Linked DNA regions of Dehalococcoides mccartyi 195. The protein of the gene in region 1 binds, or shares a complex with, the protein of each later gene. Links are inferred from orthologs where the notes say so. Each region holds a gene or a part of one and is shown in the gene's direction. Other genes may lie near its edges.

Region 1 (14,810 bases):
ATTGAACGGGCTATCAAAAAAGGCTCAGGTGAACTGGAGGGGGCGACAGTTATTGAAATAATTCTGGAAGGTTATGGGCCGGGAGGCGTTGCCGTACTGGTAAACGGTATGAGTGACAACCGCAACCGCACCGTTTCAGATGTCCGCCATATGTTCTCCAAAAGCGGCGGCAGTTTAGCCGAATCCGGGGCAGTATCCTGGATATTTGAAACTAAAGGGGTTATAGGGGTGGAAACGGTGGGGCTTGATACCGATGAACTTTCCTTAAAAGCCATAGATATGGGAGCAGAAGACGTAAATATAGAAGAAGACTATATGGAAATCTATACTGCCATGCCGGATATGGAAAAAGTCCGCCAGCAGCTGGAAGCCCAAGGCGTAACTGTAGATTCAGCCGAAATAAATATGATACCCAAAAATACTGTCAAGCTGGACGAAGAAACCTCTCTGCAGGTTTTAAAGCTGCTGGACAAGCTTGAGGAACTGGATGATGTCCAGACCGTTTCTTCCAATGCAGATTTTGACCCCGAAGTAGTGGAGAAATACCACTCTCAGGCTTAGTTTATGAGAATATTGGGAATAGACCCCGGCACAATGGTAGTGGGATACGGCGTTATTGAAGCCGCAGATGATGAGCTGTCACTGATAGGTTTTTCCAGCCTTACCCCCCCTGCCAGCGCACCCATACCCCAGCGTCTGGCTTACATATATAAAGGACTGGTAGAAGTGATTGAGCTATACCAGCCGGACGAAGTAGCGGTGGAAAGCCCGTTTGCAGATAAAAATATCAAGAGCGCCCTGGCCATTGGCAAAGCTCAGGCCGTAGCCCTGCTTGCGGCTGCCAACCACAGCCTGTCAGTTACCGAATACAGCCCCGCTTGCATAAAAAGCCGGGTAAGCGGCTCAGGCACTGCCTCCAAAGAACAGATACAGGAAATGGTGCGCCTGCTGTTAAATCTGGCTGAAATACCCCAGCCCAATGACGCCGCTGATGCCCTGGCAGTAGCTATCTGCCACCACAGCCACAGGGCTTTTGCAAATATAACATCACAGGGAGACTGAAATGATTTCAAGTCTGAGCGGTATTCTGGAAGCCAGCGGCAAAGACTGGGCGGTAATAAATGTATCCGGAGTGGGTTTCCGCACCTATATGCCGGCTTCCTCGCCTGCCCTTATCGGCGAACTGGGGCAGAGAGTACGGGTATTTACCCACCTCCATGTCCGCGAAGACGCCCTGAACTTGTTTGGTTTCGGCACAGCCGAAGAGCTCTCCCTGTTTGAAACCCTTATAGACGTAAGCGGCATAGGCCCCAAGCTGGGTTTAGCCATGCTTTCCGCCATGAATGCCGAAGCTCTGGCCTCCGCCATTATAAGCGGTAATACAGAGCTTCTTTCCACTATACCGGGTGTGGGCAAAAAAACCGCCAGCCGTATTGTGCTGGAACTTAAAGACAAGATAACTAAAAGCTGGGAGGCAGGTGTACTCATCCAGGTTACCGAAGCCAATTCCGACATATTAGCCACCCTGACCGCCCTGGGATACTCTGCAGGCGAAGCCGCCAAAGCTATTGCCAGTCTGGAAGATATCACCGGCATGCCTCTGGAAGAACGGATAAAACTGGCGCTTAACTATTTCAACAATAAGTGACCTCCCCGGATTGCCCCTATCCCCCCAAACGTTTATAATTTTAATATGCCTGATTTCAAAATAGTCTCGGATTTTGCACTTACCGGTGACCAGCCCCAGGCGGTGGAAAAACTCTCTGAGGGGCTGGCACATGGCCTTACAGACCAGACCCTGCTGGGGGTTACCGGCTCCGGTAAAACATTTACCATGGCAAATGTAATTGCCAGAGTAAACCGCCCCACCCTGATAATCAGCCACAATAAAACTCTGGCTGCCCAGCTTTACTCCGAAATGAAAGAATTCCTGCCCGAAAATTCGGTGGAATACTTTGTAAGTTATTATGATTATTACCAGCCTGAAGCTTATGTCCCCCAAAAGGACATGTATATTGAAAAAGACGCTGACATAAACGAGGAAATTGATAAACTCCGCCATGCGGCCACCCGCGCCCTGTTTGAACGGCGGGATGTGGTTATAGTAGCCTCGGTTTCCTGCATTTACGGTTTGGGTGAACCCGAAGAATACCGCAGTTTTGTACTCCCTTTGAAAAAGGGCCAGTCCCTGAGGCGTGACCTTATACTGCGGCGGCTGGTGGATATGCAGTATGAGCGGAATGACATAGATTTCTCCCGCGGCAAGTTCCGCCTGCGGGGAGACACCCTTGAAATCCAGCCTGCCTACGAAGAACTGGCTCTCAGAGTGGAGTTTTTCGGTGATGAGATAGAACGGATAGTCAGCCTTGACCCGGTAAGCGGCGAACTGCTGGCTGACATAGATGAGATAAATATCTACCCCGCCAAGCATTTTGTAACCTCAGCCGAAAAAATGGCCGAAGCTATAAAGGGCATTCAGGCCGAGCTTGAAGACCGCCTGAAGGAACTGGAAGCCGAGGGCAAAATGCTGGAGGCCGCCCGCCTGAAGCAGCGCACCAATTATGACCTTGAAATGATGCAGCAGGCGGGGTATTGCTCCGGGGTGGAAAACTATTCCCGCCACCTGGCAGGACGGAAAGCAGGCAGCGCCCCCTGGACACTGCTGGATTACTTTCCGGAAGATTTCCTGCTGATAGTAGATGAATCCCATATGAGCCTGCCCCAAATACGGGGTATGTATGCCGGAGATGCCGCCCGCAAGAAAACCCTGGTGGACTACGGCTTCCGCCTGCCCTCAGCCATGGATAACCGCCCCTTAAGCTTTGATGAATTTAAAGCCAGAGTCAAACAGGCTATTTACGTATCAGCCACACCCGGCCCATATGAAAAAGAACACTCCCAGCAGGTAGTTGAGCAACTGGTACGCCCCACCGGGCTGCTTGAACCGGTTATAACCGTAAAACCCACCGGCGGCCAGATAGATGACCTGCTGGAAGAAGTAAAGAAACGGGTAGATAAAAAAGAACGGGTGCTTATCACTACCCTTACCAAAAAGATGTCTGAAAAACTGGCAGATTATCTGGTGGAAATGGGAATAAAAACCCATTATCTGCATTCGGAAGTAGACACGCTGGAACGGGTGGAAATCCTGCGTGATTTGCGGCTGGGGGTTTATGACGTTATAGTAGGTATAAACCTGCTCCGCGAAGGGCTTGACCTGCCTGAAGTCAGCCTGGTGGCCATACTGGATGCCGACAAAGAGGGTTATCTGCGGAGCGAACAGGCCCTTATCCAAACTATGGGGCGGGCTGCCCGCCATGTGGACGGGCAGGTTATCATGTATGCAGATAAAATCACCGGGTCTATGCAGCGGGCTATGGACGAAATCAGCCGCCGCCGCAAAATACAGGAAGACTATAACCGCCTGCACAATATTACCCCGCAGGGTATCCGCAAGGCTATCAAGGATATAAATGAACGTATCCGCTCAGTCACCGCCGAAGTCAGCGGCCCTGAATTCAGGCCTGCCCCCACTCTCAGGGAAGACATTGTCCGTTTGATAAAAGAACTGGAAAGCCAGATGAAAAAAGCGGCCAAAAATCTGGAATTTGAACGGGCTGCCCTTATCCGTGACCGGGTGGTAGAACTGCGGGCGGCACTTGAAACAGACCCCGTAAATAAAAATGAAAGAACCAAGTAAAAACCCCTTAACCCGTCAGGAACGGCGCGAAGAAAAGCTGGAAAGCCGCCGCCGCAAGATGACCCAGCACGGCAAAGGTCTGGCCAGAGTTTACAAAGACGCTGTTGAAAAAAAGACCAAATAAAAGCCCTGATTTAAGTCAGGGCTTTTTTAATACAGAGTAAGCTGTTTATTTAATACTCATCTTTAGGCACTTCGGCTTTGCCGTCATCACCCTCAATAGCTTCCCGCAGTTCATCTGCCAAACGGGCGGCTCTGGGGTAACCGATATGCATCTTCCTCTGTAAAAACGAGGCTGAAATAATATTGTTATGCTCTGATATAAGTGCCATAGCCTCATCAAACAAAGGGTCTTTGCTTTTACTTTTTGGGGCGGGCGGCGGCGCGGTAATCTCCTCAACCTTCAAAGCCTCAGACGGAGAAATATCTTTCTGGTTGGTCCAGAAATATATCAGGCGTTCACTCTCGGCATCCGAAACATAACAGCCCTGCAGGCGTTTGGGTTTGGCTGCCTCGGTGGGCATATAAAGCATATCGCCCCGCCCCAGCAGTTTTTCCGCCCCCACCATATCCAGAATAGTCCGCGAATCCACCTGAGAGGTAACCGCAAAACTGATACGGGTGGGGAAGTTAGCCTTAATAAGCCCGGTGATAACATCTACTGACGGGCGCTGGGTGGCCACCACCAGGTGAATACCCACTGCTCTGGCCATTTGGGCCAAACGGCAGAGGATATGCTCAACCTCATCAAAACCGGCCATCATCAGGTCAGCCAGCTCATCTATTATCAGCACAATAAACGCCATCCGGTCAGAACCCATGCGGGTCTTGTTGTAACCCTCTATATTACGCGAACCGGCGGCGGCCAGTGTCTGGTAGCGGCGGTCCATTTCGGCCGCCAGCCAGCGCAGGGCGGAAAGGGCTTTTTCCACGTCTACAATCACCGGGGTAGCCAGATGCGGCAAGCCGTTAAAGGGGGTCAGCTCTACCCGTTTGGGGTCTATCATAATAAACTTCACGCTGGAAGGCGTATTGTTAAGCAGCATACAGCAGATAATAGAGTTTAAACAGACTGTCTTACCCGAACCGGTAGCACCGGCAATAAGCAGATGGGGCATCTTGGTAAGGTCTCCCGAAACAGCCTCACCGCCTGCACCTTTGCCCAAAGCCAGAGCCAGGGGTGAACGGGCCAGTATCTTCTGAAAAGTATTGGTCTCCATGACGCTCCGCATAGATACCACCCCGAATGAAGTGTTGGGCACTTCTATACCCACTATGGATTTACCCGGCACCGGGGCTTCTATGCGTAAACTGGGGGCGGCCAAAGCCAGAGCCAGGTCATTTGCCAGAGAGGCAATCCTGTCAACCTTGACCCTTGTCTTGGAAACCTCCACCTGGCGAGAAACAGTCTCCCCGTCTTTGTCACGCTCTTTAACTTCTTTAAACTTGCGGTCCCAGCCCGGTTCAACCCCGAATTGGGTAACGGTAGGACCGGCATTTATCTGGATAACCTTGCCCTCCACCCCGTAGCTGGCCAGGGCTTCTTCAATAGCCCTTGCCCGCTGCAGATTATCCGCTTCCGAAAAACCTATTTCGGTAGTTTTATCCAGCATTTCTATAGGCGGCAGTTTCCAGCCATCCACCTCGGCTATCCCCTCAGCCTCACCATATTTCTTCCAGACTTCGGAAGCTATCTGTTTGCGGTCTGCATCAGTGCGCTCATCAACCGATTTAGGTTCTTTAGCGGCAGTCTCCGGCGGCATATTGGGAAGCTCGGTCTGGGGAGTACTTTTAGCCGCCAGCGGGTTTTTTACTTCTACTACCCGTGATTCAGCTTTGCCGAAAGACGGCAGCTTTATAGAGGGTAGTTCTATCTTCGGGGCAGCTTTTTCAGGCAGAGGCCTGCGGGCCTCTTCACCCATATCAATACGGTCTTCATCACCGCCGAATACAGGGCGGCTGACTACCGTACGGTCAAGGCGGGCCACTTCGGGCATATTAGAGCGGCGGGAGGGGCTGAAAATACCCCTGAAAAGCCCGCTGAGGCTTCGCCAGACTGCACCCGGAGCTATAAGGATAACCCCCAGTACAATCAGGGCCAGCACCCGCATAAACCCGTTTATATCAGCGTTACCGCCAAGTATGCTTAGACCTATATCACCGCCGGCATCCATCATGCCCAGCATACCCCAGGCCGCCAGAATCAGCACCACCCCGCCCAGCCATTTGTTCCAGAGATTTAAGCGGTAGCGGTGAGCCCATTCGGACATCTGGTCAAACCTGAGAGCCACAATAGCTATGATAATACCCAAAAGAATAAGCAGCAGCCCCCAGCCGAACAATCCGGCCGTACCGCTGCCGAAATTGGCAAAAAAGTCCATTACGCCTTCCCACTGCCAGACCACAAAGGCCATAGCCGAGGCTATCAGCATAACCCAAAGCCAGGAAGCCCCGCCTCTGACCGGGGTATTTGAAAAAGCCTTCTTAGCAGCTGTTTTTTTAGCCTTGCTGCGTACCGGAGCGGTTTTCTTAAACGGACGGGCAGTTACCTTAACCGCAGATTTAGCTCTGGGGCGGGCATTCCGCAGGGTGTCTCTGGGGTCTTCTTTTTTAGGCATATTAACCTCGTCTGCAAACCTACACTTTTACCATAACCGGGATAACCATGGGACGCCGTTTAGTCTGCTCGTAGTAAAACTTGTTCAGCGTTTCTTTGACGTCATTATACATAGCCCCTTCGGGAATATCCTTACCGTCATGGTCAAGCAGCTTGATTATAAGATCACGGCTGGCATCAAGCATGGCTTTAGATTCATCAGGATCAACAAAACCTCTGGAAACAATATCCGGCCTGCCTACCAGCATACCGGTTTGCTTGTTGATAGCTACAATCGCCACCACAATACCGTCCTGCGAAAGCATACGGCGGTTGCGGAGTACCACCCCGCCCACATCACCCACGCTCAGGCCGTCTACATAAACATTGCCGGAAGGAACTTTGCCGGTAATACGGCCGGACTTGGTATTGAGTTCCAGTATATCCCCGTCTTCCATGATAAAAGTATTCTCCGGGGCAACGCCCATAGTCCGGGCCAGCTCCGCATGCATGGTCAGGTGGCGGTATTCGCCATGTACGGGTACAAAATACTTGGGCTTAACCAGATTAAGCACCAGCTTCAGTTCTTCCTGGCTGGCATGCCCGTGCACATGCACCTTGGCTATGCGGTCATAAAATACCTTAGCCCCCTGGCGGAACAAACTGTCTATAGTACGGCTCACCAGTGACTCGTTGCCGGGTATGGGCGAAGCCGAAATAATTACGGTGTCACCTTTCATTATATGGACATGGCGGAAATCACGGTTGGCTATCCGCACCAGAGCGGAAGTAGGCTCACCCTGAGAACCGGTGGTCATCAAAACCACTTTTTCCGGAGGCACACGCTGAAGCTGGTCTATATTGCAGACCAGACCTTCGGGCACTTTAAGGTAACCCAAATCAGCCGCCATTTTATGAATCTCAGTCATGCTGCGGCCGGCAAAAAAGAGCTTCCGCCCGTATTTGGCGGCGGCATCAATCACCTGCTGCTGGCGGGAAATAAGCGAAGCAAAAGTGGTTACCAGTACCCGCCCCGTAGCCGCCCCGATAATGCGGTCAATATTTTCACCCACCACAGTTTCCGAAGGGGTATAACCCGGCAGCTCCACATGGGTGGAATCTGACATCAAAAGCAGTACTCCACGCGAGCCCAGCATAGCCAGACGTGACAGATTGGTGGGCTTGCCGTCTACCGGCGTATAGTCCAGTTTGAAATCCCCGCTGTGGACTACCGCCCCGATAGGCGTCTGAATAACCAGCCCCACCGAATCCGGCAGGCTGTGGCAGACCGGGTAAAAGTCCACTTTGAGTTTACCCAGCTTGAAAGTGCCGTCAGACGGGATAACATTTATCTTAGTCTGGTGCAGCAGCTTGGCTTCTTTCAGTTTTACCGAAATAAGCCCCTGTGTTAGTTTGGTGCAATAAATAGGCACATTTATCTGGGGAAGTATATAAGGTAACGCCCCTATATGGTCTTCATGCCCGTGGGTGATTACAATACCCCGTACTTTCTCGCGGTTTTCCAGCACGTATGAAATGTCAGGTATAACCAAATCTATACCCAGCATTTCTTCTTCGGGGAACATCAGCCCGCAGTCTATGAGGATAATATCCTCCCCATATTCTACAGACATCATATTCTTGCCTATCTCACCCAGGCCACCCAGAGGTACAATCTTAAGTTTAGGTTTTGCCATAGTTCGTCAGAACAGGCCTAGCTGGCGGGCAGGAGGTTCTTTGGGGACTAAAGGCGCTTCAGCGCGGTTCAGTTCTTCAAGCAACCCCGGTATCCGGAGCATATCCTGCTCAATCTCCTTACGTAAGCCTCCCTGGTGCAGGGCTGCGGCCGGGTGGTACATAGGATAATAAATTACCCCGTCCCGTCTCATCGGCTTACCATGAATTCTGCTGATGGTGCTGCCGGTGAAATACCTGGCCATAGAATACCTGCCCAGAGTGACTATGATTTTTGGTTTTATTATTTCTATCTGGCGGTCCAGAAAATTGCGACAGGCAGAAATCTCGTCCGGCAGGGGGTCACGATTGCCCGGCGGACGGTCTTTGACTACATTAGTAATATATACATCTTCCCGCCTGAGCCCTATGGAGTGAATAAGCTCAGTCAGGAATTTGCCGGCTGCCCCTACAAAAGGACGCCCCTGCTGGTCTTCGTTAAAACCCGGGGCTTCGCCAATAAACATAATTTTGGCATCGGCATTTCCTTCGCCGGGGACAGCATGAGTGCGGGTGGTATGAAGGTTAAACGTACACACTGGGCTATTTCCGAATATATACCCTTGAGTAATTCTTCTTTATCGTGCATTATATTATTTATCTGACATCTAGCTGCCTAATAGAGCTATGATAACACTGTCAATATGTCAAGTCAATTTGATATAATATTCCTTGCGTTGTAGACTTAGCCTGATTGTTTTTTTACACCTGAAAGGAGAGCCATGAGCTTTTTAAAGACCTCGGACCCGGCAGTTTATAATGCCATAATGCAGGAAACCACCCGCTTAAAAGAAACAATTGACCTCATTGCTTCGGAAAACTATACCAGCAAAGCTGTTTTAGAAGCTCAGGGTTCCGTTTTCACCAATAAATACGCCGAAGGTTACCCCGGTAAAAGATACTACGCCGGATGTGAATATGCAGATGCCATAGAAGAGCTGGCTATAGACAGGGCCAAGACCCTGTTCCATGCCGAACACGCCAACGTCCAGCCCCATTCCGGGGCTCAGGCTAACATGGCTGCCTATTTCGCCATGGTAAAACCCGGTGATACCATAATGGGTCTTACCCTTTCCCATGGGGGACACCTGACCCATGGTTCAAAGGCCAATTTCACCGGTAAACTTTATCACGTAATTGAATACGGGCTGAATGCCGAAACCGAACGGATTGATTATGACAATCTGGAGAAACTGGCTTTGGAGCATCGCCCCCGCCTGATTGTTACCGGCGCTTCGGCCTATCCCCGGATACTGGATTTTGAACGTTTCAGAGCTATCTGTGACAAGGTAGACGCCAAGCTGATGGTGGATATTGCCCATATTGCCGGTCTGGTAGCCGCCGGGCTTCATCCTTCACCCGTACCTTACGCTGACGTGGTTACCTCTACCAGCCACAAAACCCTGCGCGGCCCGCGGGGCGGCTTTATCCTCTGCAAAGAGCAATACGCCAAAGCTATTGACCAGGCAGTATTCCCGGTAATACAGGGCGGACCCCTCATGCAGGTAGTTGCCGCCAAAGCAGTGGCTTTTCAGGAAGCTATGCAGCCCGGTTTTGTTACTTACCAGAAGAAAATCCTTGAAAATACCCAGGTAATGGCTGAGGAACTCCGCAAACTGGGGCTTCGCCTGGTTTCAGGCGGCACTGACAACCATTTGGTGCTGGTGGACCTTAGTCCCATCGGGGTAAACGGTTATGATGCCCAGCTGGCACTGCGCAGAGCCGGTATTGTAATCAACCGCAATACCGTACCCTTTGCCGAAAACCAGACCGCCAATGTTCCGGCTGGTATACGCCTGGGCTGTCCGGCGGCCACCAGCCGCGGATTCGGTCCGGCTGAAATCCGCCAGACGGTAAGCTGGATTGGCAAGATACTCAAAAATATAGGCAACGAAGATATAGAGAAACAGGTGCTGGCTGAGGTAATTCACCTATGCCGCAAATTCCCTGTTCCCGGCATAGACGCATAAAAAGGGGGACATACGTGTTGGCTAACGGTAATTTGACAGACGAATTGAAAATCTTCACCGGTAATGCAAACCCTGACCTGGCCAAGGCGGTAGCAGACTACCTGAAGGTGCAGATGGGCAAATGCGAAGTTTTCCAGTTTTCAAACGAAAACATATTCGTCCGCATACAGGAAAGCGTCCGCAAGAAAGATGTCTACGTTATCCAGCCGACCTGCTCACCCGTAAACCAGAGCATAATGGAGCTGCTTATCATGATGGATGCCCTGAAGCGGGCTTCATCAGAGAGGATAACAGCCGTACTTCCGTATTACGGTTATGGACGCACTGACAAGAAAGACCAGCCGAGGGTACCCATTACCGCCCGTCTGATTGCTGATCTTTTAACTGCCGCCGGTGCCAGCCGTATCCTCACTTTAGACCTGCACGCCCCCCAGATACAGGGATTCTTTGATATGCCGGTAGACGAACTGACCGCCGAAAACCTGCTGGCTAACTATTTCAAGAAAAAGAAGCTGGAAGACCTGGTGGTGGTAGCCACCGACGTGGGCATTTCCAAAAAAGCCCGTGACTTTGCCGCCAAGCTGGATGCCCCTTTGGCCATTATAGAAAAACGGCGGATGGGCAATAACGACATAACCCGCACTATAAATATCATAGGTGATGTAGAGGGCAAAAACGCCCTGACCTTTGATGATGAAATAGATACTGCCGGCTCGCTGGTGGGCAACGTAAACATACTTATAAACAAAGGGGTAAAGGAAGTATATTCCTGCGCCACTCACCCGGTGCTTTCCGGCCCGGCCATCCAGCGCATTGCCGCCTCCCCCATAAAGGAACTGGTGGTAACTGACTCAATACCCCTCACTCCCCCCAAGAAAATAGATAAAATAACTGTTCTTTCCATCGCGCCTCTCATCGGTGAGGCTATTTACCGGATACATACCGGTAATTCCATCGGCGAGATGTACGATCAGATGCAAATGGAGTAAACCATGTTTAAATTTTTTTCCGGCTTCGGAGACTCAAACGAAAAAGAGATCCGGGCACTTGAACCGCTGGTAGACAAAATAAACCAGCTGGAAAGCTCTTTTTCCGCCCTCAGTGATGAAGCCCTGAAGGCCAAAACTGCCGAATTTAAGGAACGGCTGAAAGAAACTTTTGAAACTACCGCCTCCGCTATCCTGAAAGATATCGCCGGTACTACCGCCGAACTTGAAGAAGCCCAGAAAACGGCTGACAACAGCAAACAAAGCCGCCTCAAGGCTAAGCTTGAGTCTTTAAATAAAGACCTTTCCGTTAAAGAAAACGCCGCTCTTAACGCCATTCTGCCCGAAGCCTTTGCCGCTGTCAGGGAAGCCTCCCGCCGGACTATCGGCCTCAGGCACTATGACGTTCAGCTTATCGGCGGTATGGTGCTTCACCACGGCAAAATAGCCGAGATGCGCACCGGTGAAGGTAAGACCCTGGTAGCCACTCTGCCCCTTTACCTTAATTCCCTGCTGGGAAAGGGTGTCCATCTGGTAACAGTTAATGATTATCTGGCCAGACGTGACGCTTACTGGATGGGGCCGGTCTACCATGCGCTGGGGGTCAGCGTTTCCAGTATTTACCCCATGCAGACACCCACCGAAGAACTGCCTTCACGGCTGTTTGACCCCACTTATACCTCTGAAACACCTAATGACCCCTGGATGCATTTCCGCCCTATATCCCGGCAGGAAGCCTATAAAGCAGATATTACCTACGGCACTTCCACCGAATTCGGCTTTGATTACCTGCGGGATAATCTGCGGCCTGACCTTGCCCAGTGTGTCCAGCGGGAAATGAACTATGCCATAGTAGACGAAATTGACAACCTGCTTATAGATGAAGCCCGCACCCCTCTTATCATATCCGCTCCGGATACCGAGGCAGGTAAACTGTACGAGGTCTTTGCCCGGCTGGCTCCCCGTTTGGCGGCAGGGAAAGACTACGAGATAAACGAAAAAGACCGTAATGCCGAACTGACCGAAGACGGCTGGGCAAATGTGGAAAAACTGCTTTCACGCGAAGGAGTTATGAAGGGCAGCAGCCTGTATGACCCCCAGAATGCCCCCCTTATCCGCCATCTGCGTAATGCCCTCTCCGCCAAGGAGTTTTATAAAAAAGACCACCAGTATGTAGTCAAGGAAAATGAAGTTATCATAATTGACGAATTCACCGGCCGCATGATGCTGGGACGGCGTTATTCCGAGGGCTTGCACCAGGCTATCGAAGCCAAAGAACACGTAAAAATCCAGCAGGAAAGCAAGACCTATGCCACCGTGACCATCCAGAATCTGTTCCGCATGTACCGCAAACTCTGTGGCATGACAGGTACGGCGGCCACCGAGGCAGAGGAATTTTCCAAGATTTATAAACTGGAAGTAGTTATTATCCCTACCAACAAACCTGCCATCCGCGAAGATTACGGTGACCAGATATATAAAGACCAGTCCGCCAAGTTTAAGGCAGTGGTCAATGAAATAAACGAGATGCGGAATCTGGGACGCCCGGTGCTGGTGGGTACAGTTTCCATTGAAAACTCTGAAATGCTCTCAAACATGCTTAAACGGCAGGGTATTGAGCACAAGGTACTTAATGCCAAACAGCATGAAAAAGAGGCTCAGGTGGTAGCCGAAGCCGGCAAACCGGGGGCGGTAACCGTAGCTACCAACATGGCCGGACGCGGTGTGGACATACTGCTGGGCGGCAAAGAACCGCCTAAAGATGATGACAAAGCCTATAGCCAGTGGCAGGTCCACCACCAGCAGGTGCTGGAAGCCGGCGGCTTACACGTAATAGGTACAGAACGCCACGAATCCAGACGGATTGATAACCAGCTTCGGGGACGCTCAGGCCGCCAGGGAGACCCCGGTTCTTCCCGTTTCTACGTAGCACTGGATGATGATATTATGCGCCGTTTCGGCAGTGAACGCATACAGGGCATTATGGAATGGGCCGGCATGGACGAAAACACCCCCATAGAAAACGGGCTGGTCAGCCGTACTCTGGAAAACGCCCAGAAACGGGTGGAGGGTTACCATTTTGATGTGCGCAAACACCTGGTGGAATATGATGACGTAGTTAACAAGCACCGCGAGGTTATCTATGCGGAACGCCGCAAGATACTCCTGGGGGCAGACCTGAAATCAAACATACTGGATATGATTCGGGAAGAGATAATGACCCAGACTGCCGAACATACCCAGGGATATGACTCTTCCGAATGGAATCTGGAAGGGTTAGTCACCCATATAGGCGGCATTTTTGCCCTGCCCGCCGAAATAAATGCAGAGGCACTGGCAAAACTTTCCCAGGAGGAAATAACCGAACTCCTTACCCGTACCGCCGAAGAGCTTTACCAGAAGAAAGAAGCTGAAATCGGGGCAGGCTCCATGAGGCTGCTTGAACGGATTATTATGCTCCACACCCTGGATTCCCTGTGGGTGGAACACCTGACAATCATGGAAAACTTAAGACGGGAAATAGGACTTCAGGCATTTGCTCAGCGTGACCCGCTGATAGCTTACAAAAACGAAGGCCACGTCCGTTTTCAGGAATTGCTGGAAACTATCAAACATGATGTAGTGCATAATATTTACCGGGTGAATATCCAGATTCAGCACCAGACTGAATCTGCCACCGCCAAGGCTGCCTCCCGCCCGGTGCAGCAGCAAAAACCCCTGCCAGCCGCACCCGCCGCCGCTATACCCGGTGTCTCCGCCAAAGCCGCTACCCAACCGGCCGCACCTGCTGCTAAAGAAGTAGGCCGGAATGACCCCTGTCCCTGCGGCAGCGGCAAAAAATACAAAAAATGCTGCGGCAAATAGCCACCCGGCTAGTGGGTAAATAATTGACTGAAGTACTAAGCGGACAAACCCCTGAACTGGTCATTGCCCGCCTCAGGGCGGCTATAGAAAACGGACAGGCGTGGTATCCGGCTATGCTGGAAGCGGCCGCCGCCTGGCCGCTGGAAAGTGAAGAATACGCCGGACGTCACTACCAGTACCTGATTGGCAGTGAAGCACTGGATTTGATACTCCTGTTTGAACGCTTCAGCCGCGAACTGGAAGACCTGATACCTGCCCAGGAAAGGGATAACCTTCTTTTCAGGGGAATTGCCCCCCAGGAACTCACCTCTGACGAACTGCTGGCATTTCTGGGGGAAGTGCGTTACCGCCAGTACCTGAACTATTTTTACGGTATTACGGTAGAAGAAGCATTGCTGGTAGTCACCCAGAGTGAAGTCCGCAAAGAGCACCGTTCTCTGGGGGTACGCAGAGAAGGCACAGTTATAGACGAGGCTTTCGTCCAGCTGTATGAACGCACCCATGACGAAATGCTGGACCAGTTCCGCCGCGAAAAACGTTACTCTAAAACCAGTACTATAAAAATCCATCAGCTGAAAGAATTTACCTACTGGCTTTTTAAATACCGCCTACTCCACAGTGAAAAAGCCAGAGTTGCTTCTGATACCAATAAATCCCTGAACTATCTCAAAAAATATGCCCGGCGGCTTCAGCAAAAATCGGGCTAAGCCGGCCATTTCGGGCATTTAACCAAATGATGTATTGCCATAGTCCCAAAGATATAATACAATCATTTAACAGTACTAATTCCCCGCTCACGGAGGCTTAACATGGCAAAAACCAAAGTCCTGATAGCTGATGATCATGCAGTCCTTAGAGAAGGTATGAGCCGATTGTTAAGCCAGGAAAAAGACATTGAAGTAGTCGGCGAAGCCGGAGACGGGCAGGAAGCCGTTGATATGGTAGGCCAGTTCAAACCG
Region 2 (14,772 bases), 670 kb from region 1 along the record:
TATTTTGACCCGCAGGTGCCCCAGAATGCCGAACAGCGTGAAGCTCTGGCCATGCTGCTTGAAAGCGAAAGCGCCGCCAGTGAAGTACTGGCAGGTATAACCACTGATGAAGAGTTTGCCGCTAAGGCCGCCGAATTGTCTTTGGAATCTAATACCAAAACTGACGAGGGTACTATAGATTTCAGGCCTGCCAATACTATTTCATCGCTTTATGGCTCAGAGATACTGGAACAGTACATTTTCTCTACCGATAGCTATGACTATACCCTTTTACAGGATGCTGACGTAAGCAAGCAAAGGGCTTACTGGCTGATAGAAGTGCTGGAACGCAACGCTGACTCCGGGCAGATTCATGCATTGGGTATGCTCCTGCCTTCCCAGGAGGTAGCGCTTGAGGTTAAGGCCAAACTGGAGGCCGGTGAGGACTGGGGGGATTTGGCAGTTGAGTATTCACAGCTGGCCAATGTTGAGGATAACCGGGGGGATATGGACTGGATATCCTCAACAAGCGTACCTGAGAATGTGGCTGATATTATATTTGCCGATGACGCAGAACTGAATACCGTTCTTGACCCTATACAGGATGATACCAATACTACCCGCGGCGGGTGCTGGATAGTCCGGCTGAAGAGTGTTGACGAAAACCGTGAGCTTAGCGAAGATGACCGCACTCTTCTTATAAATGATAAAGTAGATGAGTGGACGACTGACCTTAAGAATGCCAATCTGGATAGATTGACCAATACTTTCAGTGATGACCTTATCACTTTTGCCATAGACCAGCTGGACTAACGGGATAAAGGACAATTTCAATGGAAAAAGAGTATATAGGGGTAGGAGTAATAGGTCTGGGAGTAGTAGCCGGACAGGTGTCCAAAGTGCTCCATGAGAGGGAGGAATTCCTTTCTGCCCAGCTGGGCTTCCCCCTGAAACTGAAAAAGGTAAAGGTTCTCCCTCAGGATATGAGCCGCCCCCTGGCAAAGCTTTTGCCCGAAGGGGTGCTGACTACTGATGAAGATGACTTTTTTAATACCCCCGGTCTGGATATTGTGGTTGAGGCTATCGGCGGGGAATACCCCGCTTTCAACCTGCTTTCCCGCGGGCTGAAAATGGGTAAATGCGTGGTTACTTCCAATAAAGAGGTTATTGCCAAGCATGCTCCGGAACTGGTCAAACTGGCCAGGGAAAATAATACCGGCCTGCGCTGCGAAGCCAGCGTGGGCGGGGGAATACCGCTTATCTCGCCTTTTCAGTATGATTTAGCCGCCAACCATATAAACGGCATTTATGCCATTATCAACGGGACTACCAACTATATCCTGACCCGTATGGCCAAAGAAGGGCTGGACTTTGAGACTGCCCTGAAACAGGCCCAGTCTCTGGGTTATGCCGAAGCCAACCCGTCTAATGACATAGAAGGCACGGATGCTGTTTATAAACTGGCCATTATGGCTTCCATAAACTTTCAGTGTAAGGTTAAACCGGAAGATATTTACCGTGAAGGTATTTCCCGCCTGACCAGCCGTGATTTCTGCTATGCGGATGAGCTTGGGTTTAACATAAAACTGCTGGCTATAACAAAACCCGGCAACGGTCAGATAGAAGCCAGGGTTCACCCGGTCTTTTTGCCCAAGGATGAATGGCTGGCCAAGGTGGACGGGGTTTTCAATGCCGTATTGGTAGAGGGTGATTTAGTCGGGCCGGTGCTCTTTCAGGGCCAGGGGGCAGGTGCTTCGGCCACTTCCAGTGCGGTGGTGGCGGATGTGCTGGCGGCGGCGCAGGATATCCACCTGGGGGTGGGTAACCGGATGCGCTGGAATATGGACAAACCTCTGGGCGTAAAACCCATGAGCGATATTCTCACCCGTTATTACCTGCGGATGACAGTGACCGATTCACCGGGTGTGCTGGCCCTTATTGCCAGAGTACTGGGTGACCATAATATCAGCATTTCGTCGGTAATCCAGAAAGAAACAGACGAAGAAAACCTGACTGCCGAGATAGTTATCATGACCCACCCCGCCAAAGAAGCCTTTGTCCAGCAGGCGCTGGTGGAGCTGGGCGGGCTGGATAAAGTAAAGGATATAAATAATTTTGTTCGGGTAGGTATTTAGGAGAATATATGAAACAGGGTGTCATTGAGCATTACCGGAAATATCTGCCGGTTACAGATAAAACCCCCCCGCTTACGCTGGGTGAGGGTGATACGCCTCTGGTGCGTTGCCCAAAGCTGGAAAAGGAACTGGGGATAGCTGAGCTTTATTTTAAGCTGGAAGGCTGCAATCCCACCGGCTCTTTCAAGGACCGGGGCATGGTCATGGCGGTTGCCAAGGCTATTGAAGATGGTTTTAAAGCGGTGGTTTGTGCTTCCACCGGCAATACCAGCGCTTCGGCTACCGCCTATGCGGCTGCCAGCGGGCTTGAGTCCATTATAATTATCCCGTCCGGCAAAATAGCCCTGGGCAAACTGGCTCAGGCAATTGTTTACGGGGCAAAAATCATTCAGATTAAAGGCAACTTTGACCAAGCCTTGCAGATAGTCTTCAAACTGACTGAGAAGCACAAAGTGGCGCTGGTTAACTCGGTTAATCCATACCGTATAGAAGGCCAGAAAACATCTGCTTTTGAGATTGTAGACGCTCTGGGCAAAGCGCCTGACTTTTTGTTTATACCGGTGGGCAATGCCGGCAATATTACTGCCTATTGGAAGGGTTTTAAAGAATATCACCAGCTGGGTAAAGCCGCTTCCCTGCCCAAAATGATGGGTTTTCAGGCCGAAGGGGCCGCCCCCATTGTCCGCGGCCATGCTATTGCCGAGCCTGAAACACTGGCCACCGCTATCCGCATAGGTAACCCTGCTTCCTGGAAAAAAGCCGAGGAAGCCAGAGACCAGTCAGGCGGGATTATAGACATGGTTTCAGATGCCGAAATAATGGCCGCTTATCACAAAATGGCATCAGCCGGCATTTTCGGTGAGCCGGCCTCGGCCGCACCCTTGGCTGGGCTGATAAAACGTATTAAGGGCGGGCAGGATTTTTCCTCAAGCCAGGTTGTATGTGTGGTTACCGGAAACGGCCTTAAGGACAGCAATATTGCCATAAAAGGGGCGGGCGGTTTTTCCGAAACCGAAGCCAGCCTTGGGGCAGTTGAAAAAGTACTGGGCTGGTAGGTTTCCGGCTTAATAATTCTGGAGAACTGATAAATGTTTGACGAACAGGCAATAAAACAGTCGGTGCAAAACATGCTCTTAGCTATTGGCGAAGACCCTGAGCGGGAAGGGCTTAAGGAAACTCCCAGACGGGTAGCCCAGATGTATGCCGAACTGTTTTCGGGTATGAACCAGGACCCGGCCGAAGTCTTGCGGGTAGGCTACGAACTGGGCCACCGTGAAATGGTGATTATAAAAGATATACCCTTTTACTCTATGTGTGAGCATCACCTGCTGCCCTTTTCAGGGGTGGTTCATATAGGATACATACCCAATATTGACGGGCGGGTAGTGGGTATAAGCAAACTGGCCAGAGTAGTGGAAATTTATGCCAAACGCCCCCAGATACAGGAACGCATGGCCACCCAGATTGCAGATGCCATTATAGACGGGCTGAAGTGTGACGGGGTGGCGGTGGTAATAGAGGCTGAGCACATGTGCATGGTGATGCGGGGTATCAAAAAACCCGGCAGCCGGGTGATAACCTCGGCACTGCGGGGCAGTTTCCATAAGTCACCCGCTGCCAGAGCAGAGTTTCTTTCACTTATCCAGCAAAAGCACTAGGGTTGTTGCTCAATGTTAAAAAAGGGGCTTTAAAGCCCCTTTTTATTTATCAGGTAATCAGTGACGGTGTTATATTTTTACTTCGTCCCAGTGGATATCCCGTATATCAAATACCGGCCCGTCATGGCAGACAGTTTTCATGCCTTTGATTGTTTTTACGGCACAGCCGTAGCAGATACCCAGACCGCAGGCCATGCGTACTTCTAGGGAAACCTGTATGTCCTTGCCTGACAGCTGGGGTTCTTTTGCCAGAGCCTTAAGCATGGGCATAGGCCCGCAGGCTATTATCTGGTCTGCATCCGGCAGAAACTCCGCCAGATGGTGGGTAATAAGCCCTTTTTTGCCTATAGCCCCATTTTCAGTGGTGACATGGCAGCTGGCGTCTTCCGGCAGCAAGTGGGAAGGGCAGACCTGAAGCTCGGTTCTGGCACCCTGTATCAGGCTGACCCGCTTGCCTTGTTTTAAAGCTTCGTCTGCCAGAAAACGGAGCGGGGCGATACCCAGCCCGCCCCCCAGGAGCAGCAGGTGACGGCTGTCCTCATTTACCCGAAAGCCGTTGCCCAACGGGCCAAGCACCGAAAGGCTGTCTCCTGTTTGAAGTTTGCTGAGCCAGTCTGTGCCTTTTCCCACCACGGCATACATCAGGGCGATAAGCCCGTTTTCCCGGTGGCACTGGTGGATGGAAATAGGCCGCCTCAGCAGGTTTTCACCGCCGCAGGACAGCATGACAAACTGCCCCGGACGGGCAGAAGCCGCTATTTCGGGTGCTTCAAGCCACATCAGGCAGATGCCGGGCATGACCTCTTCGTTTTCAATTACACTGGCTGAAAGCTGGTTTAGCTGGGTAGTTGTCACAATACTTTCCTAACTGCCGCTTTTACCCTGACGGTATTCATTCAGCGGCAAGACCGTTATCTGGCGGTTGCCGTTGGCTAAGGCTTCCACTGCGGCTTTAGCGGTATCCATAGAGGTAAAGCAAGGCACTTTGCGTTCGGCAGCTGCCCGGCGGATATAAAAGCCGTCCCTAAGGGGTACCCGGCCGCCGGTCATGGTATTTATCACCCCGCAGACGGTGCCGTTTCGGATAATATCCACAATATTGGGGTGGCCTTCATCCAGTTTTTTGCTTATCTGTTTAACGGTTATACCGGCGGCGGTCATCATGGCGGCAGTGCCTTCGGTGGCGTAGAAATTGTATCCCAGCCCGTGCAGGGTGCGGATAAGGGGCAAGGCTTCAGCCTTGTCACGGTCAGCTACGCTAAAAAGAAGAGTGCCTTTTTCGGGCAGCATTATAGAGGCCGCCTGAAGGGTTTTTACCAGGGCTTTATTAAAGGTGTGGTCTACCCCCATGACTTCGCCGGTGGATTTCATTTCCGGCCCAAGGTAGGTATCTACCCCCACCAGTTTTGCCATGGAGAAAACCGGGGCTTTTATGGCAACCAAATCCGTATGGGGCATAATCCCGTTTTGATAGCCCTGCTCTTTAATAGTTTTGCCCAGCATCACGTTCACCGCTATATCTACCATGGGCACTCCTGTAACCTTTGAAAGGAAGGGTACGGTGCGTGAACCTCTGGGGTTTACTTCCAGTATATAGACTATATTGTCTCCCCCCTCGGGGTCTTTGGAAACTACAAACTGGATATTCATCAGCCCGCGTACGTTCAGGGCTTTGCCTATGCGTATGGTATAGTCTGAAATGGTGGCCAGGTCATGGGCATTCAGGTTCTGGGTGGGATAGACTGCCATAGAGTCCCCGCTGTGGACGCCGGCCCGTTCAATATGCTCCATAACGCCGGGGATAAACACGGTTTCCCCGTCTGCAATGGCGTCAACTTCCACTTCCTTGCCCACCAGATATTTGTCTATCAAAATGGGGTGTCCGGTATTCAGCTCTATGGCGGCGCTCATATAACGTATCAGGTCAGATGCGTCACTGACTATTTCCATCGCCCGTCCTCCCAGTACGTAACTTGGGCGGACTACTACCGGGTAGCCAATGCTTTCAGCTATGCTCAGGGCTTCGTCCAGAGTGGTTATGCCGGCACCCGGCGCCTGGGGTATGCCCATTTCCGAAAGCAGCCGTTCAAAGCGGCGGCGGTCTTCGGCTAAATCTATAGCTTCGGCTGATGAGCCGATAATGGGGTTGCCGCTGCGGGTAAGGGGTGAGGCCAGATTTATAGCTGTCTGCCCGCCGAACTGGACAATGCTGGGGGTGGATTCGGGGGCGGAAATGTTTTCATTTTCCAGTATATCCCGGACACTCTCTTCGTCCAGAGATTCAAAATAAAGGCGGTTTGAGGTATCAAAATCTGTAGACACCGTTTCGGGGTTGGAGTTTATCATAATGCTCTGCAAGCCTGCCTTTTCCAAAGCCCAGGCGGCATGCACCGAGCAATAGTCAAACTCTATACCCTGACCTATGCGGATAGGGCCTGAACCTATAACTACGGCCTTTTTAATATTCTCAGGCAGAGCCTCATTTTCTTCGTCATAAGTGGAGTAGAAGTAAGGGGTGGCGGCATCAAATTCGGCGGCACAGGTGTCTACCATTTTAAACACCGGTTTTATATTCCACTCCAGGCGCATCTGGCGTATCTGTTCGGCTAGTTTGCCTGACAGGGTGGCGATTTCTTCATCAGAAAAACCCAGTTTTTTGGCTTGAAGCATCAGCTCCGGGGTCAGGTTTTCCTTAAGCAGGCGTTTTTCCATATCGGTAATGTTTTTAAGTTTGTATAAAAACCAGTTGTCTATCTTTGTTTTTTCGTGGATAGCTTCGGGTGTATGCCCGCGGCGCAGAGCGGCCAGTATTGCCCATAAACGGGTATCATGGGCGTGCAGGGGGTAGGTGGAAAGGTTATCTCCCATTATCCAGCTTCGGTCTTCCCAGAGTATGGTTTTCTTGCCGAACTCCAGAGAGCGGATAGATTTGTGGATAGCCGCTTCAAAGCTGCGGTCAATGGCCATTACTTCGCCGGTGGCTTTCATCTGGGTGCCAAGTCCGCGGTCACCGAGTGCAAACTTGTCAAAGGGGAAGCGGGGGATTTTGGCTACTATATAGTCTACCGCCGGCTCAAAGCAGGCCAGAGTCTTGCCAGTAACCGCGTTTGGTATTTCGTCCAGCCGTTTGCCAATGGCTATCTTGGATGCCACTCTGGCAATGGGGTAGCCGGTAGCCTTGCTGGCCAGGGCTGATGAACGGGATACTCTGGGATTAACCTCAATTACATAATATTCATTGCCGTTCGGGTTTAGAGAAAGCTGTACGTTACAGCCGCCCTCAATACCCAGCGCCCGTATTATCTTGATGGAAGCGGTGCGCAGCATCTGGGATTCTTTGTTGGTAAGGGTTTGCACCGGGACAACTACAATGCTGTCTCCGGTATGGACTCCCATGGGGTCAAAATTTTCCATGTTGCATATGGTAATGCAGTTGTCCGCCCCGTCACGCATTACTTCGTATTCAATTTCTTTCCAGCCGGCAACCGATTTTTCTACCAGTATCTGGTGGATGGGTGAGGCATTCAGTCCCGTTTGAGCTACCTCCTCTACCTCCTCCCAGTTATTGGCAAAACCGCCGCCTGTGCCGCCTAAGGTATACGCCGGGCGTATTACCACCGGCAGGCCTATTTCGCGGGCAACTTTAAGTGCGTCTTCGGCGGTGGTTACTGTCTCCGAAGGGGGGACAGGTTCGCCTATTTTGGCCAGCAGTTCTTTAAAAAGTTCGCGGTCTTCGGCGGTGCGGATGGTATTTATGGGAGTGCCCAAGGAACGTACATTGTACTTGGCAAGCACGCCCGCATCTGCCAGGTCTACCGCCAGGTTAAGCCCGGTCTGCCCGCCCAAAGTAGGCAGCAAACCGTCAGGCCGTTCTTTTTCAATGATTTTGGTTATAGATTCAACAGTCAGGGGTTCAATATATACCCTGTCCGCAACATTTTCGTCAGTCATAATAGTAGCCGGGTTGGAGTTTACCAGTATGGATTCCACTCCTTCTTCGCGCATGGCTTTGCAGGCCTGGGTACCGGCGTAATCAAATTCGGCAGCCTGGCCGATGATAATCGGGCCGGAGCCGATAATAAGAACTTTTTTGGGTTTATTCATCACTTCGCATATTCCTTTTTGCTTTCTCAACTAATCCATCTCTGAGTGGTGTCAGCTACTTTTTGGTTTGTTTTATCATTTCCACAAACTGTTTGAACAGGTAGGTGGAATCCATCGGTCCGGGTGAAGCTTCGGAGTGGTACTGTATGGAGAACACCGGCAGTTCGCGGTGGCGAAGCCCTTCCACCGTGCCGTCATTCAGGTTTATGTGGCTGACCTCCAGCCCTTCTTTCAGGGTGGCGGGGTCAAGGGAGTAGCCGTGATTTTGCGAGGTTATATATACCCGACCGCTGGCAAGGTCTTTAACCGGGTGGTTTCCGCCCCGGTGGCCGAACTTCAGCTTGAATGTTTTAGCCCCGAAGGCTTTGCCTATCAGCTGGTTTCCCAGACAGATGCCCATGACCGGGTATTTTTCACAGGCGTATCTGACTGTATTTACCAGATAGTCCAGCAGTTCCGGGTTGCCGGGGCCGGGTGAAAGAAGCACCCCGTCTGGATTAAGGGCATCTATGTCTTGCGGGCTGGCAGTGCAGGGCAAAACAGTTACTTTGCAGCCGTGGGATTTCAGCTGGTTAAGTATAGAGTACTTAAGCCCGCAGTCCAGCACCGCTATATGAAACCCGGCAAAAGAGGGTTTTTCCTTTTGCCATTCGTAGGCTGAAGGAGTGCTTATCTTGCGTACAAAGTCAATCTGCCCGTAGTCAGGTGCGCTGCGGATAGTTTTAAGGGCTTCTTCAGGGGTTTTGGTAGTGGTTATCATGCCCCTCATTACCCCGGCAGAGCGCAGCTTACGGGTAATGGCGCGGGTATCTATGCCGCTTATGCCGGGTATGCCGGATTCTTCCAGAAAGGAGTGAATGGTTTGGTTATTCTGGTAGTGGTTTGGCAGCAGGCATTCCTCATGTACCCCAAAGGCGGTTGCCCTGATGCAGGCGGATTCATTATCAAAGGGGTTTACCCCGTAGTTGCCGATAAGAGGGTAAGTGGGGACAATAATCTGGCCGGTATACGAAGGGTCAGTCAGCATTTCCTGATATCCGTTCATGCTGGTATTAAAGACCACTTCGCCTATGGCTTCAGTTTCCGCCCCGAAGCTTTTGCCGCTGAATACTGTTCCGTCCTCCAGTACCAGGTATGCTGTATTTGTCATTTAATCTATCCTTCTCACTTTCTAAACTGGCAAGTCTGTTATTCCCGGTATGCTATCCGGCCGCAGGCAATGGTGGTTTTTACCCTGCCTTTCAGCCTGCGTCCCTCAAGGGGAGTATTTTTGCCCTTGGAGAAGAATCTGGCGGTATCCACCGTCCATTCTTCGTCAGGGTCAAATATAACCACATCTGCACTGGAGCCTGGTTTCAAATTGCCGATGTTTTTGTGTTTTTCACCCAGTACCTGCCGGGGGCCGGCGGTCAGCTTTTCTATAAGCAGGCTTAGGCTGATAGAGCCTGAGTGTACCAGCCCCATCAGGCTGGCAAATGCGGTTTCCAGCCCCGAAATGCCGTTTGCGGCCAGACCGAATTCACACAGTTTGTCATTGGCAGTGTGGGGGGCATGGTCTGTGGCAATGGCATCTATAGTGCCGTCTTTCAGCCCTTTTATTAATGCCTCAATATCACTCTGGGTGCGAAGCGGCGGGTTGACTTTGGCATTTGTGTTGTAGCCGCTTACTTCAGCTTCGGTCAGGGTCAGGTGGTGGGGGGTAACCTCCGCGCTTACCTGTATGCCTGCGGCTTTGGCTCTGCGTACCAGTTCCACCGAACCGGCCGTACTGATATGGCAAAGGTGCAGCTGCCCGCCGCTTTCTTTGGCCAGGGCAATATCCCGGCTCAGGGCAATTTCTTCAGCGGCATCAGGTATGCCCTTTAATCCCAAACGGCAGGCTAAAAGACCTTCGTTCATTACCCCGCCTTCCGCCAGGCACGGCTCTTCGCAGTGCTCCATAACGGGCAGGCCAAAAGTGCGGCTGTAAAGCAGGGCATGGAGGAGCATGGAGCTGTTTGACACGTAGTCACCGTCATCTGAAAAACCGGCCACTCCTGCTTCGGCCAGCTCTCCCATGGGGGAAAGCTCCTGTCCTTTGCGCCCTTTGGTAATGGCGGCTATGGGCAGCACCCGTATGGGCGAAACCTTGGCGGCGGTGTTTCTAACAAAGTCTATCACCGGCAGATTATCCGCTGCGGGATTGGTATTAGGCATGGGGCAGATGGTAGTGAACCCTCCGGCTGCGGCGGCCTTGCAGCCGCTTTCAATAGTCTCTTTGCCTTCAAAACCCGGCTCACGCAGGTGTACGTGCAGGTCTATAAAACCGGGGCAAACCACTTTGCCTTCGGCATCTATAACTTCATCAGCTTTATCTGAAGGTATATTACTGTTTATTCCGGCAACCAGCCCGTTTTCCAGCAGCAGGTCTGCCACTTTATCTGTGCCTCCGGCAGGGTCTATGATGCGCCCGTTTTTAATCAGTATTTTCATATCTATATTTCCTTGCTTCCGCTGCACAGGTAAAAGAGGGCCATGCGGATGGCTACCCCGTTTTTTACCTGTTCGTTTATGACAGACTGCTCTCCGTGCACCACAGATTGCGAAAGTTCTATATCTTCATTTACCGGGCCGGGGTGCATCACCAGCGCATCCGGTTTAGCCAGTTTGAGTATTTCTGCATTCAGCTGAAAGTACTGGGCGTATTCCCGTATTCCCGGCAGAAGCCCGCTTTGCTGGCGTTCACGCTGAAGACGCAGCCCCATTACCACGTCAGCCCCGCTGACTGCCTGTTTTATATCTGTTTTTACCGTTACTTCGGGGAATATTTGGCTGTCGGTATTTAAGCCCTCCGGCAGCAGGGTATAGGGGGCGCACAGGGTGATTTCAGCCCCCATTTTGCTTAGCCCCCAGATATTGGAGTGGGCTACCCGGCTGTGTTTTATATCCCCTATCAGGGTTATTTTCAGCCCTTCCAGGGCTGGTTTGTGCCTTAGTATGGTAAATATATCCAGCAGGGCCTGGCTGGGGTGGGCATGCCAGCCGTCACCGGCGTTTATAATGTTTGCCCGGCAGTGGTTTGCCGCCAGATAAGGCGCTCCTGACAGGGGGTGGCGCATAACTACCATATCCGCCCCCAGTGCTTCCAGTGTATCCAGCGTATCCAGCAGGCTTTCCCCCTTGGAAACGCTGCTCTGGGAGACATTCAGGTTTAATACATCAGCAGATAAACTTTTGGCCGCCAGCTCAAATGATGAACGGGTGCGGGTGGAGGGTTCGTAAAAGAGGGTGGCTATAGTCTTGCCTTTCAGGGCCGGCACTTTCTTTACCGGGCGGGATAAAATATCCAGCATGACGCCGGCTGTCTGCATAACCATGTCCAGTTCTTCGCGGCTGAAGTTATCTAAATCCAGCACATGGCGGTGTTTCCAGCCCTGTACCTCGGAAAGCAGGGTTTCAGTTTCTGCGGGGGTTTTGGGGGTGTTCGTCATGTTTATACCTCACCTGCTTCATTATCCAGTATAAGTATTTCGTCCCGTCCGTCTGTTTCGGTCAGGCGTACTTTTATCTTCTCGTCACGTGAGCTGGGTATATTCTTGCCTATATAATCCGCCCGTACCGGCAGTTCGCGGTGGCCTCTGTCTACCAGCACTGCCAGCTGGATAGCTTTGGGGCGTCCGTAATCTATCAGGGCATCCATAGCCGCCCGGGTGGAACGCCCGGTAAAGAGGACGTCATCTACCAGTACCACTATTTTGTTGTTTATGCTGAAAGGTATGTCAGTATTTTTGATGGTGGGGTGGAAACGCTGGGAATCAAGGTCATCACGGTAGAGTGAAAAGTCCAGTGTCCCCACCGGTATTTCCAGCCCTTCAAAGCGGAGGATATTTTCGGCCAGGCGGTTTGCCAGAGGTACGCCCCGGGTATACATGCCGATAATAACAAGGTCACGGCTGGAATGGTTTCTTTCCAGTATTTCATGGGCAATACGGGCCAGAGTGCGGCGGATATCTTCGGCGCCCAGTATTACTTTTTGTGCCATAAAAAAACCTCTTACCAACATTTGCCGGCAAGAGGTCAAAAGACACTTCTTTGTCTAAAATCCCTTACCGGCCTCTCAGGACCAGCTTAAAGGTAACCCTGTATTTAATTTACTGCTAGTATTATATCACCCCCGGTCAAGACGGGCAAATTTATTTTCAGCTTATAAAAAATATTTAAACAGCAAAAATAGTTTATCTTCAGGTTTGGGCCAGACTGCGGGCGAAATGACCTTGGGGTGATAATAATGCTATAATACCCCTGTTTCATGCAAGACATACTTACAGGGCTAAACCCCGCTCAAAAACAGGCCGTTGAAGCCGTGGAAGGGCCGGTGCTTATACTGGCCGGTCCGGGCAGCGGTAAAACCAGGGTTATTACCCACCGGATTGCCTACCTGATTAAAGTAGTAGGTATAAACCCCCACCGCATTATGGCTGTTACCTTTACCAACAAGGCCGCCCGTGAAATGGAGACTCGCTTAAACCTGCTGGCTCCCTCAGCGGCGGGACGCCTGACTATGGGCACTTTTCACGCTATCTGCGCCCGCATACTCAGGCAGGACGGTCTGCCTTTAGGTGTGCCGGCTGACTTTGTAATATATGATGATGATGACCAGCAAAGCCTTATCAAGCAGGCTATGGCCGAGCTTGAGCTGGACCCCAAGCGTTATCCGCCCGCTTCCATCAGAAATGCCATTAGCCAGGCCAAAAGCCAGCTGGTGCTTCCGGCGTATTACTTTGAAAAAGGCCGGAGCTATTTTGAAGAGGTGGTAGGCAGGGTTTACGAACTCTACGAAAAACGCCTTAAGCAGAACAAGGCGTTGGATTTTGATGACCTGCTGCTGAAGGTTGTTCAGCTGTTTAAGCAGCACCCTGAGGTGCTGGCCAGATATCAGGAACGTTATCTGCATGTAATGGTAGATGAGTTTCAGGATACCAATCTGGTTCAGTATGAGCTGGTAAAGATGCTGTCTGCCAAGTATAAAAATATTTGTGTGGTGGGTGACCCTGACCAGTCCATTTATTCGTGGCGTTCGGCAGACCTGAGAAATGTCTTTAATTTTGAGACAGATAATCCGGGTGCCAAAGTGATTTTGCTGGAGCAGAATTACCGCTCCACCAAAAATATTCTGGAAGCGGCTTCGTGTGTAATTGCCCCGAACAGCGGGCGTAAACCTATCAGTTTGTGGACTGAAAACGAATCCGGCCAGCCTATAGCAGTAGTTGAAACCTTTAACGAGCAGGAAGAAGCCCAGTTTGTGGTTTCTGAAATTGAGAAACTGACCCGGTATGAAAAGTTCAGCCCCGGTGATATAGCTATTCTTTACCGTACCAATGCCCAGTCACGGGCTCTGGAAGAGGCATTTATCCGTTATGGCATGCCTTACCGTCTGGTTTCCGGCACCCGCTTTTACCAGCGGCGTGAGGTTAAAGATATTGTAGCTTATCTGCGTTTGCTGCAAAACCCTCAGGATAGCGTCAGCCTCCAGAGGGTTATAAACATACCCACCCGCGGAATAGGGGCTAAAACCCTTTCAGATTTGGGCCAGTTTGCCAGAGAGCAGGATATCAGCCTGTATGAATCACTTGTAAATTTATCAGATGAAAATACCCCCAAACCGCCCATACCCAGCCGGGGCTTAAAACCCCTGACTGACTTCGGTCTTTTACTGAAGTCACTGGTGGCGGATGCCCGTAATCTGCCCCTTTTAAACCTGCTGGACAGGCTGCTTGAGGGTATAAATTACCGTGAATTCCTGTTTGCCTCCGAAGACGGGGAGGAGCGCTGGGATAATATACTTGAACTGCGGACAGTTGCTCAGCAGTATCAGGAAATAGTCCCGCCCGAAGGGCTCTCGGTTTTTCTGGAAAGCGTGGCCCTGGTATCAGATTTAGACAGCCTTGAGGAAGGTGTTTCGGCTGTTACCCTTATCACCCTGCATCAGGCCAAAGGGCTGGAATACCCGGTGGTTTTCATGGTGGGTATGGAAGAGGGTGTCCTGCCGCACAGCCGTTCGTTTGATGACCCCGCCCAGATGCAGGAAGAACGCCGCCTGTGTTATGTGGGTGTAACCCGTGCCCGCAAGCGGCTTTACCTGGTGCGGGCTTTCCGCCGCTCCCTTATGGGGCAGAGCAATGTAAACGAACCCTCACGTTATCTTAAGGATATACCCCAGAGTATCACCAAAGGCCGTGAAAAACAGCCCTTGTCCGAGCAGCATACTGCCGCTTCGGCAGTTTCACCCGTTATCAAACAGCATCTGCAAAGTGCGGGCATGTCCATTAAGTCAGCGTCTCCTCCCGCCCCCAAACTGCTGGAACTGGAAGCGGGTGACAGGGTGCTGCACCCCCAGTTTGGCGAAGGGATTGTAACCAGTATCAACCGGGTGAAAAATGATGCCGAGGTTATGATATCTTTCCATTCGGTAGGCATGAAACGCCTGATGCTCAGCTTTGCCCGCCTGACCAAACTGGAAAACTAGGCAGTTTCTCCGCCTGTTTCACCTTCACCTATTTACCAAACCCCGCTTAGAGTTTAGAATTAAATATATTTTCTAAGAAAGAAAGTATTTTATGCCTATAAAACTGCTGGACAAGGCAACTATTGCCCGCATAGCCGCCGGAGAGGTCATTGAAAGGCCGTCTTCCGTGGTCAAAGAGCTGCTGGAAAACTCTCTTGATGCCGGGGCTAAACGGGTGGATGTTGTTATCCGCGAAGGCGGCATTGGCTATATAGAAGTAAGTGATGACGGGTGCGGCATAGTTTTTTCGGAAGTTTTGCTGGCCTTTGAACGCCATGCCACCAGCAAGCTTTCCAGCTTTGAAGATATTTATGCTATCTCCAGTCTGGGTTTCAGGGGTGAAGCCCTGCCC

Evidence for each region.
Region 2: the proteins of uvrB (region 1) and DET_RS06175 are in contact, whole or in part, in a crystal structure (PDB 7EGT), measured with the Thermus thermophilus proteins. The link is inferred for Dehalococcoides mccartyi 195 from one-to-one orthologs. Residues at the interface, in WP_096411307.1 of Thermus thermophilus: Glu23, Leu25, Arg26, Asp27, Gly28, Glu29, Arg30, Phe31, Arg55, Glu326, Asp327, Phe328, Glu379, Ser382, Gln383, His398, Gly400, Arg401; in WP_096412145.1 of Thermus thermophilus: His654, Arg656, Phe657, Gln666, Asp668, Glu669, Lys680, Arg681, Leu682, Ser683, Lys685, Tyr686, Ala687.

What each region holds. Positions count from the first base shown.
Region 1 is NC_002936.3:407,282-422,091, reverse strand. What follows is about bases 1,226-4,196. They hold uvrB (excinuclease ABC subunit UvrB), read left to right. Parts: upstream 1,226-1,693; coding sequence 1,694-3,700; downstream 3,701-4,196. Other genes in these bases: DET_RS02395 (DNA translocase FtsK), read right to left, coding at 3,874-4,196; DET_RS08695 (hypothetical protein), read left to right, coding at 3,684-3,824; ruvA (Holliday junction branch migration protein RuvA), read left to right, coding at 1,226-1,648. Also shown: DET_RS02415 (YebC/PmpR family DNA-binding transcriptional regulator), read left to right, coding at 1-561; crossover junction endodeoxyribonuclease RuvC, read left to right, coding at 565-1,062; more of ruvA, read left to right, coding at 1,064-1,225; more of DET_RS02395, read right to left, coding at 4,197-6,318; DET_RS02390 (ribonuclease J), read right to left, coding at 6,338-7,993; glyA (serine hydroxymethyltransferase), read left to right, coding at 8,753-10,000; DET_RS02375 (ribose-phosphate diphosphokinase), read left to right, coding at 10,015-10,989; preprotein translocase subunit SecA, read left to right, coding at 10,993-13,851; DET_RS02365 (hypothetical protein), read left to right, coding at 13,875-14,558; DET_RS02360 (response regulator transcription factor), read left to right, coding at 14,661-14,810. UniProt on the Escherichia coli protein: The UvrABC repair system catalyzes the recognition and processing of DNA lesions. A damage recognition complex composed of 2 UvrA and 2 UvrB subunits scans DNA for abnormalities.
Region 2 is NC_002936.3:1,090,666-1,105,437, reverse strand. The notes cover bases 11,840-14,772. They hold DET_RS06175 (ATP-dependent helicase), read left to right. Parts: upstream 11,840-12,164; coding sequence 12,165-14,381; downstream 14,382-14,772. Other genes in these bases: mutL (DNA mismatch repair endonuclease MutL), read left to right, coding at 14,473-14,772; pyrR (bifunctional pyr operon transcriptional regulator/uracil phosphoribosyltransferase PyrR), read right to left, coding at 11,840-11,897. In the rest of the region: DET_RS06225 (peptidylprolyl isomerase), read left to right, coding at 1-792; DET_RS06220 (homoserine dehydrogenase), read left to right, coding at 813-2,114; thrC (threonine synthase), read left to right, coding at 2,123-3,169; GTP cyclohydrolase I FolE, read left to right, coding at 3,203-3,772; DET_RS06205 (dihydroorotate dehydrogenase electron transfer subunit), read right to left, coding at 3,842-4,627; carB (carbamoyl-phosphate synthase large subunit), read right to left, coding at 4,637-7,876; carA (glutamine-hydrolyzing carbamoyl-phosphate synthase small subunit), read right to left, coding at 7,932-9,026; DET_RS06190 (dihydroorotase), read right to left, coding at 9,065-10,348; DET_RS06185 (aspartate carbamoyltransferase catalytic subunit), read right to left, coding at 10,351-11,346; more of pyrR, read right to left, coding at 11,349-11,839. UniProt on the Escherichia coli protein: A helicase with DNA-dependent ATPase activity. Unwinds DNA duplexes with 3'-5' polarity. Translocates on single-stranded DNA with 3'-5' polarity. Initiates unwinding more efficiently from a nicked substrate than double-stranded DNA.